DNA from 2 places in the Lysinibacillus sp. G4S2 genome. Region 2 is predicted to be linked to the other one. Evidence: a T-box and tRNA genes for the amino acid it is inferred to sense, from the RefSeq annotation. Region 2 holds a T-box; the other holds one or more tRNA genes.
What was found. The T-box of region 2 lies ahead of serS (serine--tRNA ligase). A T-box ahead of a tRNA ligase gene usually reads a tRNA of that ligase, here a tRNA-Ser.
Positions count from the first base shown of each region.

Region 1: it has a tRNA-Ser gene. The T-box ahead of serS (serine--tRNA ligase) is inferred to sense a tRNA for this amino acid. The anticodon was not compared.

Region 1 covers NZ_JAUCFJ010000002.1:4,276,998-4,282,826, reverse strand. The annotation lists rRNA gene QUF91_RS21830 (23S ribosomal RNA) at 1-747, shown strand, start outside; rRNA gene rrf (5S ribosomal RNA) at 863-978, shown strand; tRNA gene QUF91_RS21820 (tRNA-Val) at 989-1,064, shown strand; tRNA gene QUF91_RS21815 (tRNA-Thr) at 1,068-1,143, shown strand; tRNA gene QUF91_RS21810 (tRNA-Lys) at 1,151-1,226, shown strand; tRNA gene QUF91_RS21805 (tRNA-Leu) at 1,248-1,332, shown strand; tRNA gene QUF91_RS21800 (tRNA-Gly) at 1,381-1,455, shown strand; tRNA gene QUF91_RS21795 (tRNA-Leu) at 1,461-1,549, shown strand; tRNA gene QUF91_RS21790 (tRNA-Arg) at 1,565-1,641, shown strand; tRNA gene QUF91_RS21785 (tRNA-Pro) at 1,659-1,735, shown strand; tRNA gene QUF91_RS21780 (tRNA-Ala) at 1,742-1,817, shown strand; tRNA gene QUF91_RS21775 (tRNA-Met) at 1,843-1,916, shown strand; tRNA gene QUF91_RS21770 (tRNA-Ile) at 1,924-2,000, shown strand; tRNA gene QUF91_RS21765 (tRNA-Ser) at 2,016-2,108, shown strand; tRNA gene QUF91_RS21760 (tRNA-Met) at 2,158-2,232, shown strand; tRNA gene QUF91_RS21755 (tRNA-Asp) at 2,236-2,311, shown strand; tRNA gene QUF91_RS21750 (tRNA-Phe) at 2,372-2,447, shown strand; tRNA gene QUF91_RS21745 (tRNA-Gly) at 2,453-2,526, shown strand; tRNA gene QUF91_RS21740 (tRNA-Ile) at 2,528-2,604, shown strand; tRNA gene QUF91_RS21735 (tRNA-Asn) at 2,609-2,685, shown strand; tRNA gene QUF91_RS21730 (tRNA-Ser) at 2,696-2,786, shown strand; tRNA gene QUF91_RS21725 (tRNA-Glu) at 2,789-2,860, shown strand; partial or broken gene QUF91_RS21720 (alpha/beta hydrolase) at 3,142-3,845, opposite strand; partial or broken gene QUF91_RS21715 (IS1595 family transposase) at 3,907-4,418, opposite strand; partial or broken gene QUF91_RS21710 (IS5/IS1182 family transposase) at 4,419-4,584, opposite strand; gene nadA (quinolinate synthase NadA) at 4,737-5,829, opposite strand, start outside.
Region 2 covers NZ_JAUCFJ010000002.1:29,502-35,330, reverse strand. The annotation lists gene QUF91_RS00490 (TM2 domain-containing protein) at 1-211, shown strand, start outside; gene serS (serine--tRNA ligase) at 304-1,584, opposite strand; T-box leader at 1,657-1,880, opposite strand; gene pdxT (pyridoxal 5'-phosphate synthase glutaminase subunit PdxT) at 1,930-2,493, opposite strand; gene pdxS (pyridoxal 5'-phosphate synthase lyase subunit PdxS) at 2,495-3,379, opposite strand; gene pdxR (MocR-like pyridoxine biosynthesis transcription factor PdxR) at 3,485-4,909, shown strand; gene QUF91_RS00465 (hypothetical protein) at 4,870-5,601, shown strand; gene asnB (asparagine synthase (glutamine-hydrolyzing)) at 5,583-5,829, opposite strand, start outside.

The sequences.
Region 1 (5,829 bases), 4.2 Mb from region 2:
GAAGGAGGCGTCGGTGGGATACTACCCTGGTTGTATTGAAATTCTAACCCATGCCCCTTAGCGGGGTAGGAGACAGTGTCAGGCGGACAGTTTGACTGGGGCGGTCGCCTCCTAAAAGGTAACGGAGGCGCCCAAAGGTTCCCTCAGAATGGTTGGAAATCATTCGTAGAGTGTAAAGGCACAAGGGAGCTTGACTGCGAGACCTACAAGTCGAGCAGGGTCGAAAGACGGGCTTAGTGATCCGGTGGTTCCGCATGGAAGGGCCATCGCTCAACGGATAAAAGCTACCCCGGGGATAACAGGCTTATCTCCCCCAAGAGTCCACATCGACGGGGAGGTTTGGCACCTCGATGTCGGCTCATCGCATCCTGGGGCTGTAGTCGGTCCCAAGGGTTGGGCTGTTCGCCCATTAAAGCGGTACGCGAGCTGGGTTCAGAACGTCGTGAGACAGTTCGGTCCCTATCCGTCGTGGGCGTAGGAAATTTGAGAGGAGCTGTCCTTAGTACGAGAGGACCGGGATGGACACACCGCTGGTGTACCAGTTGTCTTGCCAAAGGCATCGCTGGGTAGCTATGTGTGGACGGGATAAGTGCTGAAAGCATCTAAGCATGAAGCCCCCCTCAAGATGAGATTTCCCATTACGCAAGTAAGTAAGATCCCTCAAAGACGATGAGGTAGATAGGTTCGAGGTGGAAGTGTGGTGACACATGGAGCTGACGAATACTAATCGATCGAGGACTTAACCACAATGTTTGAAACATTCAATGCACCGTTTATCCAGTTTTGAAAGAACAAGAAAGTTTTAAAAAAAGCTTGCGATTATAACGAAAATATGTTATAATAAATCTTGTCTTTAAAATAGTCTAGTGATGATGGCAAAGAGGTCACACCCGTTCCCATACCGAACACGGAAGTTAAGCTCTTTAGCGCCGATGGTAGTTGGGGGCTTCCCCCTGTGAGAGTAGGACGTCGCTAGGCATTATACCCAGGAGGATTAGCTCAGCTGGGAGAGCACCTGCCTTACAAGCAGGGGGTCGGCGGTTCGAGCCCGTCATCCTCCACCATTTGCCGGTTTAGCTCAGCAGGTAGAGCAACTGACTTGTAATCAGTAGGTCGTGGGTTCGATTCCTATAGCCGGCACCATAGTTTTGAGCCATTAGCTCAGTTGGTAGAGCATCTGACTTTTAATCAGAGGGTCGAAGGTTCGAGTCCTTCATGGCTCACCATTTAAATTGCCAACAAAATATGCGGGTGTGGCGGAATTGGCAGACGCACTAGACTTAGGATCTAGCGCCGCAAGGCGTGGGGGTTCGACTCCCTTCACCCGCACCATTTTTTCAGAATTTCATAATTGCCAGGATAAATAAATCTTATGCACATGCGGAAGTAGTTCAGTGGTAGAACACCACCTTGCCAAGGTGGGGGTCGCGAGTTCGAACCTCGTCTTCCGCTCCAAATGTGCCGGGGTGGCGGAACTGGCAGACGCACAGGACTTAAAATCCTGCGGTAGGTGACTACCGTGCCGGTTCGATTCCGGCCCTCGGCACCATTTTTTTAATAATTAGCGCCCGTAGCTCAATTGGATAGAGCGTCTGACTACGGATCAGAAGGTTATGGGTTCGACTCCTGTCGGGCGCGCCATATAAATATTTGTTTATCGGAATGTAGCTCAGCTTGGTAGAGCACTTGGTTTGGGACCAAGGGGTCGTAGGTTCGAATCCTGTCATTCCGACCATTCTTTGGGGCCTTAGCTCAGCTGGGAGAGCGCCTGCCTTGCACGCAGGAGGTCAGCGGTTCGATCCCGCTAGGCTCCACCAAAAAGATAACCAGTATAAAGATCCTGGCGGCGTAGCTCAGCTGGCTAGAGCGTACGGTTCATACCCGTAAGGTCGGGGGTTCGATCCCCTCTGCCGCCATCTTAAAGGACCTTTAGCTCAGTTGGTTAGAGCAGACGGCTCATAACCGTCCGGTCGCAGGTTCGAGTCCTGCAAGGTCCACCATTTATATATTGTCACGGAGGTATACCCAAGTCTGGCTGAAGGGATCGGTCTTGAAAACCGACAGGCGGGTAACACCGCGCGGGGGTTCGAATCCCTCTACCTCCTCCAGTTTTATTTCTATAAATGGTGTTTAAAGACTTGAAAAGAATATTGTTAACGCGGGGTGGAGCAGTGGTAGCTCGTCGGGCTCATAACCCGAAGGTCGTTGGTTCAAATCCGGCCCCCGCAACCAAATGGTCCCGTGGTGTAGCGGTTAACATGCCTGCCTGTCACGCAGGAGATCGCCGGTTCGATCCCGGTCGGGACCGCCATTTTTTTAAAAAGAAATACATGAGAAGCAAAAGAGTAAAGAAAGCTTAGCATGATAATATGGGTCAGTAGCTCAGTTGGTAGAGCATTAGATTGAAGCTCTAAGTGTCGGCGGTTCGATTCCGTCCTGACCCACCATATTTGCGGGTGTAGTTTAATGGTAAAACCTCAGCCTTCCAAGCTGATGTCGTGAGTTCGATTCTCATCACCCGCTCCAAGGGCCTATAGCTCAGCTGGTTAGAGCGCACGCCTGATAAGCGTGAGGTCGATGGTTCGAGTCCATTTAGGCCCACCATTATTCCGAAGTAGCTCAGTTGGTAGTAGCACCTGACTGTTAATCAGGTTGTCGCAGGTTCGAGTCCTGCCTTCGGAGCCATTTTTTATTTGGGGAAGTACTCAAGAGGCTGAAGAGGCGCCCCTGCTAAGGGTGTAGGTCGGGTAACCGGCGCGAGGGTTCAAATCCCTCCTTCTCCGCCATTGGCCCGTTGGTCAAGTGGTTAAGACACCGCCCTTTCACGGCGGTAACACGGGTTCGAATCCCGTACGGGTCATACTAAAAAAGACAGTAGATGTAACTTACATCTACTGTCTTTTTTGTGTAGAAAGATAACTTTTTAGAAATAGAGAAATATAAAAATAGCAACTGGTACTATGTATCTTTGAAAAAACGTCCATCAACTAAAACGAAAAGAGTCTGGGATATAACTAGCTGATATTAAAGGAAAGGTGATGTTTTAAAACAATGTTGAAATTATATAACTTTTAAGGGAAGCCATTTTGACTTCCCTTAATGCGCTTTTAAAGAAGATTATACATCAATCATTTTTTATTATCATTTAACGTATATATGTTTTTTCAGCCATTGTCTGAAATACTGCAACTGTTCCTCAGAATGGAAATAGTGTTCTCCATTACTTGCAAATTACAGTTAAAACGTTTATTAAATTCAGATACAACGTCAAACTCACATAAGTTATCTTCTGAACCATAGAGAATTGAAGTTGGATTATTCCAAGCAACAATAGGATGTTCTTTCACATAACAGTAGTAGTCCCAATAGAGAGTTTGTCCAATAGGTGTAGAAATTTCTTTCTCTATTTTTAGTCTACTCTCACTTACGTTAAACCATGTCATCATATTATTTATGATACGTTCCATATTTACCACAGGAGAGAGAAACAAACACTGCTTCAACGGCTCATGGCTATATTCTAATAGGCTAAAATATACTCCCATGCTACAAGCAAAAATGCTTATATTATTTGATAACGATTTTGCATAGATCATAATTGTATTAAGGTCTTGAACACAGTTTTGAACTTTGCAAAGATAAGTATCATCCTTACGGTCACCATGTTGAGGTAAATCAAAACTAAGCACTTGATAACCTACTGCTGTTGCTTCTTCTGCAAATACAATAATCGAGTCATCTGCCTTATTTGACATGTTACCATGCACTACCACAAATAACTTATCTGATTTGTCACCCCATAAAATCGCTGGAATATTTTCTATTTTAAAATTACTTTTTATCATTGAAATTTTCCTCCATGAAATATAAATAATTCGTTATTCCTAATATTACAAATGTATATACCTAAATAAATATTGTTACTCTTGTATAAGCATGGGCTACATTGCATTGAACCATAAAGTTCTTGATTTTAACAACTTCTTTGTCAGTTTCAAATAATTATAGCCATTTAAACCAATACAAATAATTGCTGATATATTTAGTTGCAACACCATTAAACTTATTCATCCACTTTTTTAATTTGCTGTGTACAGCATTAATGTGTTGAATATGGTAAATTCCTTCTTTACGTTTTCCTCTTTGTATACGCTTATGTTCCAATGAAAAATCTTGGCAAACTGAACATAACTCTTATGACTATCAGTACAAAAGATAGAGTTACCCCCTACACGACCGTCATAGAGTCTTTCTAATTCTTGGTGTGTCATTCTACCTCTACATAATAACTCCATAATTAGATTACCCTGTCTATCAATAGCAGTAGCAATACAAACCGTTCGTAAGATATACCTCTCTTTTTAATCTGTTTTCCTCTATTACGAGATTCTCGGCATTTTAGAAGGTTTTGTACCTTTTCGCGGGTGATAAGCTGGGCAACCCGTGTTTCGAAGAAATGAATCGAATGCTTCATTTGGAATACTTTCCACTAAATCATTGATGGCGTAGCGATATCATTTTCTTGAAGTTTTATTTCTAAATTTAGCGTAAAACAACTTGATGCATATTATAATTTTTAAGCATAAGGACACTTCTTTCTGATTGGTTATGGTTTGGTTACTTTAATTTTATCAGAGGGTGTCCTTTCTTTTTATCAAAATTTATATGTTCAAATACAAAGCCCGGAAAACTTTACTGTTCGTAAAATTTTTCGGGCTTCTTACTATATTTACTTTTTAGTGAGGTTTTGTCCCAGCCTCTTTTGGTCGTAATAGCATTCTTTCAAGTGAACTACGTGCTTCTTCAGCGGCATGAGCTTCTACTTGAATACGATTATGTGGTTGCCCTTGTTCGATACTTTCAAGGCACCAAAGTAAATGAGGTAAATCGATTCGGTTCATCGTAAGACAAGGGCAAAAGTTCTCATTTAAGGATATAATCTGCTTATCGGGGTGCTGCTTGATAATACGATTAACGAGATTCATTTCTGTGCCAATCGCCCAAGCAGAACCACTTGGTGCCTTATTAATCGTATCAATAATGTATTTTGTAGAACCTGCATCATCTGCAGCAGCAACAACCTCGCGATTACATTCAGGATGAACAATGATGCGCATGTTTGGATGAGTTTTACGTACAATCTCCGTATGCTGAACGGTAAAGCCTTCGTGTACAGAGCAGTGTCCCTTCCATAAGATGACTTGTATGTTTTCTGGGGACTGATCTGTCTCGAGCATATTTGTTTGAGGATTCCAGACGGCCATATTTTCTAGCGGTATTCCTAAATCATACGCAGTATTTCTACCTAAATGTTGATCTGGTAAAAAGAAAATACGTTGTTTTTGTGTAAATGCCCATCTCACCATTTCTTTTGCATTGGATGATGTCACACAGGCTCCTCCATGTCTACCCGTAAATGCTTTAATGGCAGCAGTAGAATTGACATATGTTAGCGGGATAATGGTATCGCCAAAAAGTTGTTGTAAAATTGGCCATGCGTGTTCTGTTTGGTAAATGTCTGCCATATCGGCCATTGAACAGCCTGCTCGCATATCAGGTAAGTAAACATGCTGCTGTTCAGATGTAAGCATATCAGCTGTTTCCGCCATAAAATGTACACCACAAAATACTATATGTTTAGCTTCCTTGTTAGTAGCTGATAATTGAGCAAGCTGCAAAGAATCTCCTGTTACATCTGCAAATTGAATTACTTCATCTTTTTGATAATGATGGCCCGGGATGAAGAGTGTACTGCCTAATTTCTTTTTTATAGCTTTAATACGAGATTCCATTTCGTTTTTAGATAATGCACGATAATGATCTGGTAGT
Region 2 (5,829 bases):
AAAAAATAAAACGGTTGCAGGGGTACTTGCTATCTTTTTAGGTGGAATCGGAATCCATAAATTTTACTTAGGAAAAATTGGACAAGGTATATTGTATCTAATCTTCTTTTGGACATATATCCCAGCTTTTATAGCCTTTATTGAGGGCATTATTTACTTACTTTCTAATGAACATAATTTCTCTGTGAAACATCGAGTTCGCCCTCGCTAACCTACTTTAAAAAAAGAAAAACTACTGTTGAGATTAGATTTTCAACAGTAGTTTTTTCTTTTCACTCCAGCCCGCTTCGCTTTCGACTCAGTTTATTTTGGAGCAATTACTTCTTTTCCGCCCATATACGGTCTTAATACTTCAGGAATCACTACGCTACCATCAGCTTGCTGATAATTTTCTAGGATTGCTGCTACTGTACGACCGATTGCAAGACCTGAGCCGTTTAATGTGTGTACGTACTCTGGTTTAGCATTTGGCTCACGGCGGAAGCGAATATTTGCTCGACGTGCTTGGAAATCTTCAAAGTTAGAGCAAGAAGAGATTTCACGGTACATGTTTTGAGCAGGAATCCAAACCTCTAAATCATATTTTTTCGCTGCAGTAAAGCCTAAATCAGCTGTACACATTTTTAATTTACGGTATGGTAACCCTAATAATTGCAGTACTTTTTCAGCATGACCTGTTAATAATTCTAGCTGCTCATAAGATTCTTCTGGTTTTACAAAGCGAACTAATTCTACTTTGTTGAATTGATGTTGGCGAATTAAACCACGTGTATCACGACCCGCAGATCCTGCCTCTGAACGGAAGCAAGCACTATATGCTGCAAAGCCTTGTGGTAATGCTTCAACAGGTAAAATTTCATCACGGTAGAAGTTTGTTACAGGTACTTCTGCTGTTGGAATCATGAAATAATCTGTGTCATCTAATTTAAAAACATCTTCTTCAAATTTAGGAAGTTGTCCTGTACCAGTTAAGCTATCACGGTTAACAATTACAGGTGGTAGCATTTCTTCATAGCCATGCTCTTCTGCATGTAAGTCCATCATAAACGTCATTAATGCACGTTCTAAACGAGCGCCAAGACCACGATAGAATAAGAAACGACTACCTGTCACTTTTGCACCACGTTCAAAGTCAACAATTTGTAAGTCCGTAGCGATATCCCAGTGTGCTTTAATGTCGAAATCAAATGTTGGCACCTCACCCCAAGTATATTCCTCTACATTATCATCCTCTGTTGTGCCAACAGGTACAGATTCATGTGGAACGTTTGGTAAACGCATCATCATATCTTTAAAGCGATCTTCTACATCATTTAATTGGACATCTAACTCTTTAATTTCATCGCCAACCTGACGCATACGAGCAATAACTTCATCCGCATTTTCTTTATTACGCTTCATAATAGAAATTTGCTCAGATACTTTATTGCGCTCAGCTTTAAGCTCTTCCGTTTTTGCAATTAATTCACGACGCTTTGCATCTAATTGTTCAAAATCGTCTAAGTTTCCTAAATCCTCATTACGTGTTAATAGCATTTCTTTAATTTCCGCGAAATTGTCGCGCACGCGTTTAATATCTAACATCGTCATACCTCCAGTAGATTCTTAATGATGGGAAAATAGTTAGTAAAAACACAAAAAAGCCCTCATCCCCAAAAAAGGGACGAGAGCTACCCGCGTTGCCACCCTAATTGACTAGACACTTTGTACTTTGTCTAATCCACTTATTTCATAACGGCATTTCAGCCGGCGACAGCCTACTTCATTCACTTCGACTGCGCAACTCCAGGACGGATTCACAAGTGCTTTTATCAGCTTCCACCACCCGCTGACTCTCTAAAAAAAACGTGCTTGTTACTACTTCCCATCATCGTGTTAAGTTATTTAAATTTTATCCATACTGTACTATATGAATTGAGATTTTGCAAGTCATACCATAAAAGATACAAAATATTCTAGAATACGTGTATCTTCCGTTAATTCAGGATGGAAGGAACAACCTAATAAATGACCGTCTTTTGCTAACACGATTTTCCCGTCATGCTCGGCTAAAACTTTAACACCTTCACCTACAGAAACAATATGTGGCGCGCGTATAAAGACAGCCGGAATGGCAGGTCCTATTTCAGGTATGTCGAGCTTCACTTCAAAGCTATCTACTTGACGTCCATAAGAATTCCGTGCAACTACCACGTCCATTACTGCTAAATGTGATTCATAATCCACTAAGTCCTTTGCTAATAAAATCAATCCTGCACATGTTCCAAACATCGGTAGCCCTTGTTTCGCAAGTGTGCGAATTGGTTCCAATAGCTCATATCGATTCAGTAATTTTCGCATTGTTGTACTTTCTCCACCAGGCAAGACAAGTCCATCAAGCTGCTCTAAATCCGCACTTTGTTTTACTAAGACAGCTTCACATCCAAGTGATTCTAACATTTGTACATGCTCTCGCACCGCTCCCTGTAATGCTAAAACACCGATTCGCTTCATCTTACCAGCCTCGCTCCTGCATACGCTCATTTTGACTAAGCTGTGCAATATCGATGCCTTTCATCGGAACACCTAACTCTTTTGAAATTTCAGCAATTAGCTTATAGTCCTTATAATGCGTTGTAGCTTCAACAATTGCACGAGCAAATTTCTCTGGGTTTTCTGATTTAAAAATACCAGAACCAACGAATACACCGTCCGCTCCAAGCTCCATCATTAATGCTGCATCAGCTGGCGTAGCAACTCCACCTGCTGCAAAATTAACGACAGGTAAACGGCCAAGACGCTTAATTTCTCTTAATAACTCAAAAGGAGCACCAAGTAATTTAGCCTCTGTCATTAATTCGTCCTCTGTCATACCAACTACTTTACGTACTTGTGCATTCACCTTACGAATATGGCGAACAGCCTCTACAATATTACCTGTACCTGGTTCACCCTTAGTTCGTAGCATGGAAGCCCCCTCGCCAATGCGTCGCGCTGCTTCTCCCAAATCACGGCAGCCACAAACAAATGGCACTGTGTAATCACTTTTTAATAAATGAAACTCCTCATCCGCTGGAGTTAATACTTCGCTTTCATCAATATAATCAACGCCCATTGCTTCTAAAACTCTTGCTTCAACGATATGTCCAATGCGTGCTTTAGCCATTACCGGAATAGATACAGCCCCCATTACCTCCTCGACAATACGAGGATCTGCCATGCGTGCAACTCCACCCGCCTTACGAATATCTGAAGGTACTCGTTCTAATGCCATGACAGCTACAGCTCCTGCCGCTTCTGCAATTTTCGCCTGCTCTGCATTAATAACATCCATAATGACGCCACCCTTTTGCATCTCCGCCATACCACGTTTTACTAACTCTGTACCTGTTTGTTTCATGATTTCTAACCTCCACCTGTTTGATGAAATTTAGTATAATAGAAATTGACCATATAAAAATATCCAGTTTACAAAATAATCATAGGGTCAGGAGAGTGAAAGAACATGGACATGCTATTATTTCAGCTAGAAAAAAATGGTGAAAAACCGCTCTATGACCAGCTTTATAGCGGCATTAAAGAAGCTATTATTACAAAGAAAATAGCAGTAGGAGAAAAATTACCATCAAAAAGAAAATTAGCCGATTTTTTGAATATTTCTCAAACAACAATTGAAATTGCGTATGCACAATTACTTGCAGAAGGCTATATTATGTCTAAATCCCGCGTTGGTTATTTTGTAGAGGAAATTGACGAACTTCCGTATATTCAGCAAGACACAATAGCTTCTTTACACGAACAACCTAAGAAAAAATCGTACAAGATAGATTTTAATCCTGGTTCTATTGATATCGATGCCTTCCCATTTCAAACATGGCGGAAATATGCGAAAGAGCTCTTTGATGATGCCTCAAAGGAATTATTATTAACGGGTGAGCCTCAGGGAGAACTATCTTTACGAACGGAGATTGCTAATTATTTATTTCAATCACGCGGGGTTGTTTGTAGTCCCAAGCAAATTGTCATCGGCTCAGGAACAGAACAGCTTCTACCAATGATATTGCGCCTCTTTGGGGACGAAACTTGCTTTGCACTTGAAAACCCAGGCTATCCAGCTGTACATCGTATGTTTTCACAGCATAAACGAAAAGTCTATCCAATTGCGGTCGATGATGAAGGAATTGTTATTCATGAGCTCGAAAAAACTAGTGCCGACGTTGTTTATATAACGCCATCACATCAATTCCCAACAGGAGCCGTATTATCAGCAACAAGACGTGCACAGGCTTTAAATTGGGCCGCACAAAGCTCCACTCGATACATTATTGAAGATGATTACGATTCCGAATTTCGTTATACTGGAAAACCAATTCCTGCACTTCATGCATTAGATCGAAATGATAAAGTCATTTATATGAGTACCTTTACAAAATCCTTAATGCCATCTTTGCGTGTTGCTTATTTTGTACTTCCGCCAAAATTACTTACTACTTATAATGATGTATTTAATTACTATTCATCAACAGTACCTCGTTTCGATCAACACATCGTAGCTAATTTTATGCGTGATGGTCACTTTGCAAAGCATTTAAATCGAATGAGGAAGGTTTATCGAAAAAAGCATGAAAAACTCACTTCTATTTTAGAAAACTATTCTAATCAAATTAAAATTACTGGCGAGCAAGCAGGCATGCATATTTTACTTGATGTACAGCATGCTTTGTCTGAAAAGCAATTACAGCAGCTTGCCTCCAATGCGGAAATCAAAATCTATCCACTATCTGATTATCGCCTGGATCACTCCACACCCTCACAAGCTCAATTTTTACTAGGTTTTGGAAGTATACCTGTAGATGAAATAGAATCATTCATTGAAAAGCTAATGGACTGTTGGGATATACAGAAAAAACACCCATCAACCTCAAGTTAAAGGTTGATGGGTGTTCCTTCTATATCTTCATCCAGCAAGTTTTTTTTGTAGTAAAAGCGAAACGTCAGCTACAGATGTTTCTTGTAGCGAAAGCGCAGCGTCAGCTACAAATGTTTCTTGTAGCGAAAGCGCAGCGTCAGCTACAAATGTTTCTTGTAGCGAAAGCGCAGCGTCAGCTACAAATGTTTCTTGTAGCGAAAGCGCAGCGTCAGCTACAAATGTTTCTTGTAGCGAAAGCGCAGCGTCAGCTACAAATGTTTCTTGTAGCGAAAGCGCAGCGTCAGCTACAAATGTTTCTTGTAGCGAAAGTGAAACGTCAGCTACAAATGTTTCTTGTAGCGAAAGTGAAACGTCAGCTACAAATGTTTCTTGTAGCGAAAGTGAAACGTCAGCTACAAATGTTTCTTGTAGCGAAAGTGAAACGTCAGCTACAAATGTTTCTTGTAGCGAAAGTGAAACGTCAGCTACAAATGTTTCTTGTAGCGAAAGTGAAACGTCAGCTACAAATGTTTCTTGTAGCGAAAGTGAAACGTCAGCTACAAATGTTTTTTGTAGCGAAAGTGAAACGTCAGCTACAAATGTTTCTTGTAGCGAAAGTGAAACGTCAGCTACAAATGTTTTTTGTAGCGAAAGTGAAACGTCAGCTACAGATGACTCTCACCACTGAAATTGATTATGTTTCAATTAGTTGAATATTATATAACTTAAACCATGTATGAATTTGCCCCAAATAAGCCAAAAGCTGCGGGCCAGCCATTAATTGTCCATACCAAGGAACTTTGAAAGAACTGCCGCCAGATTCAATTAGCCCTATTAACTTCTGTCGCTCAAATAATTCATGAAGAATTGAATTTTTATCTTTCATTATTTCTCTTAGCCATTTTTGAACGCCTGCTGTATAAACTGGATGATAAGTTTTA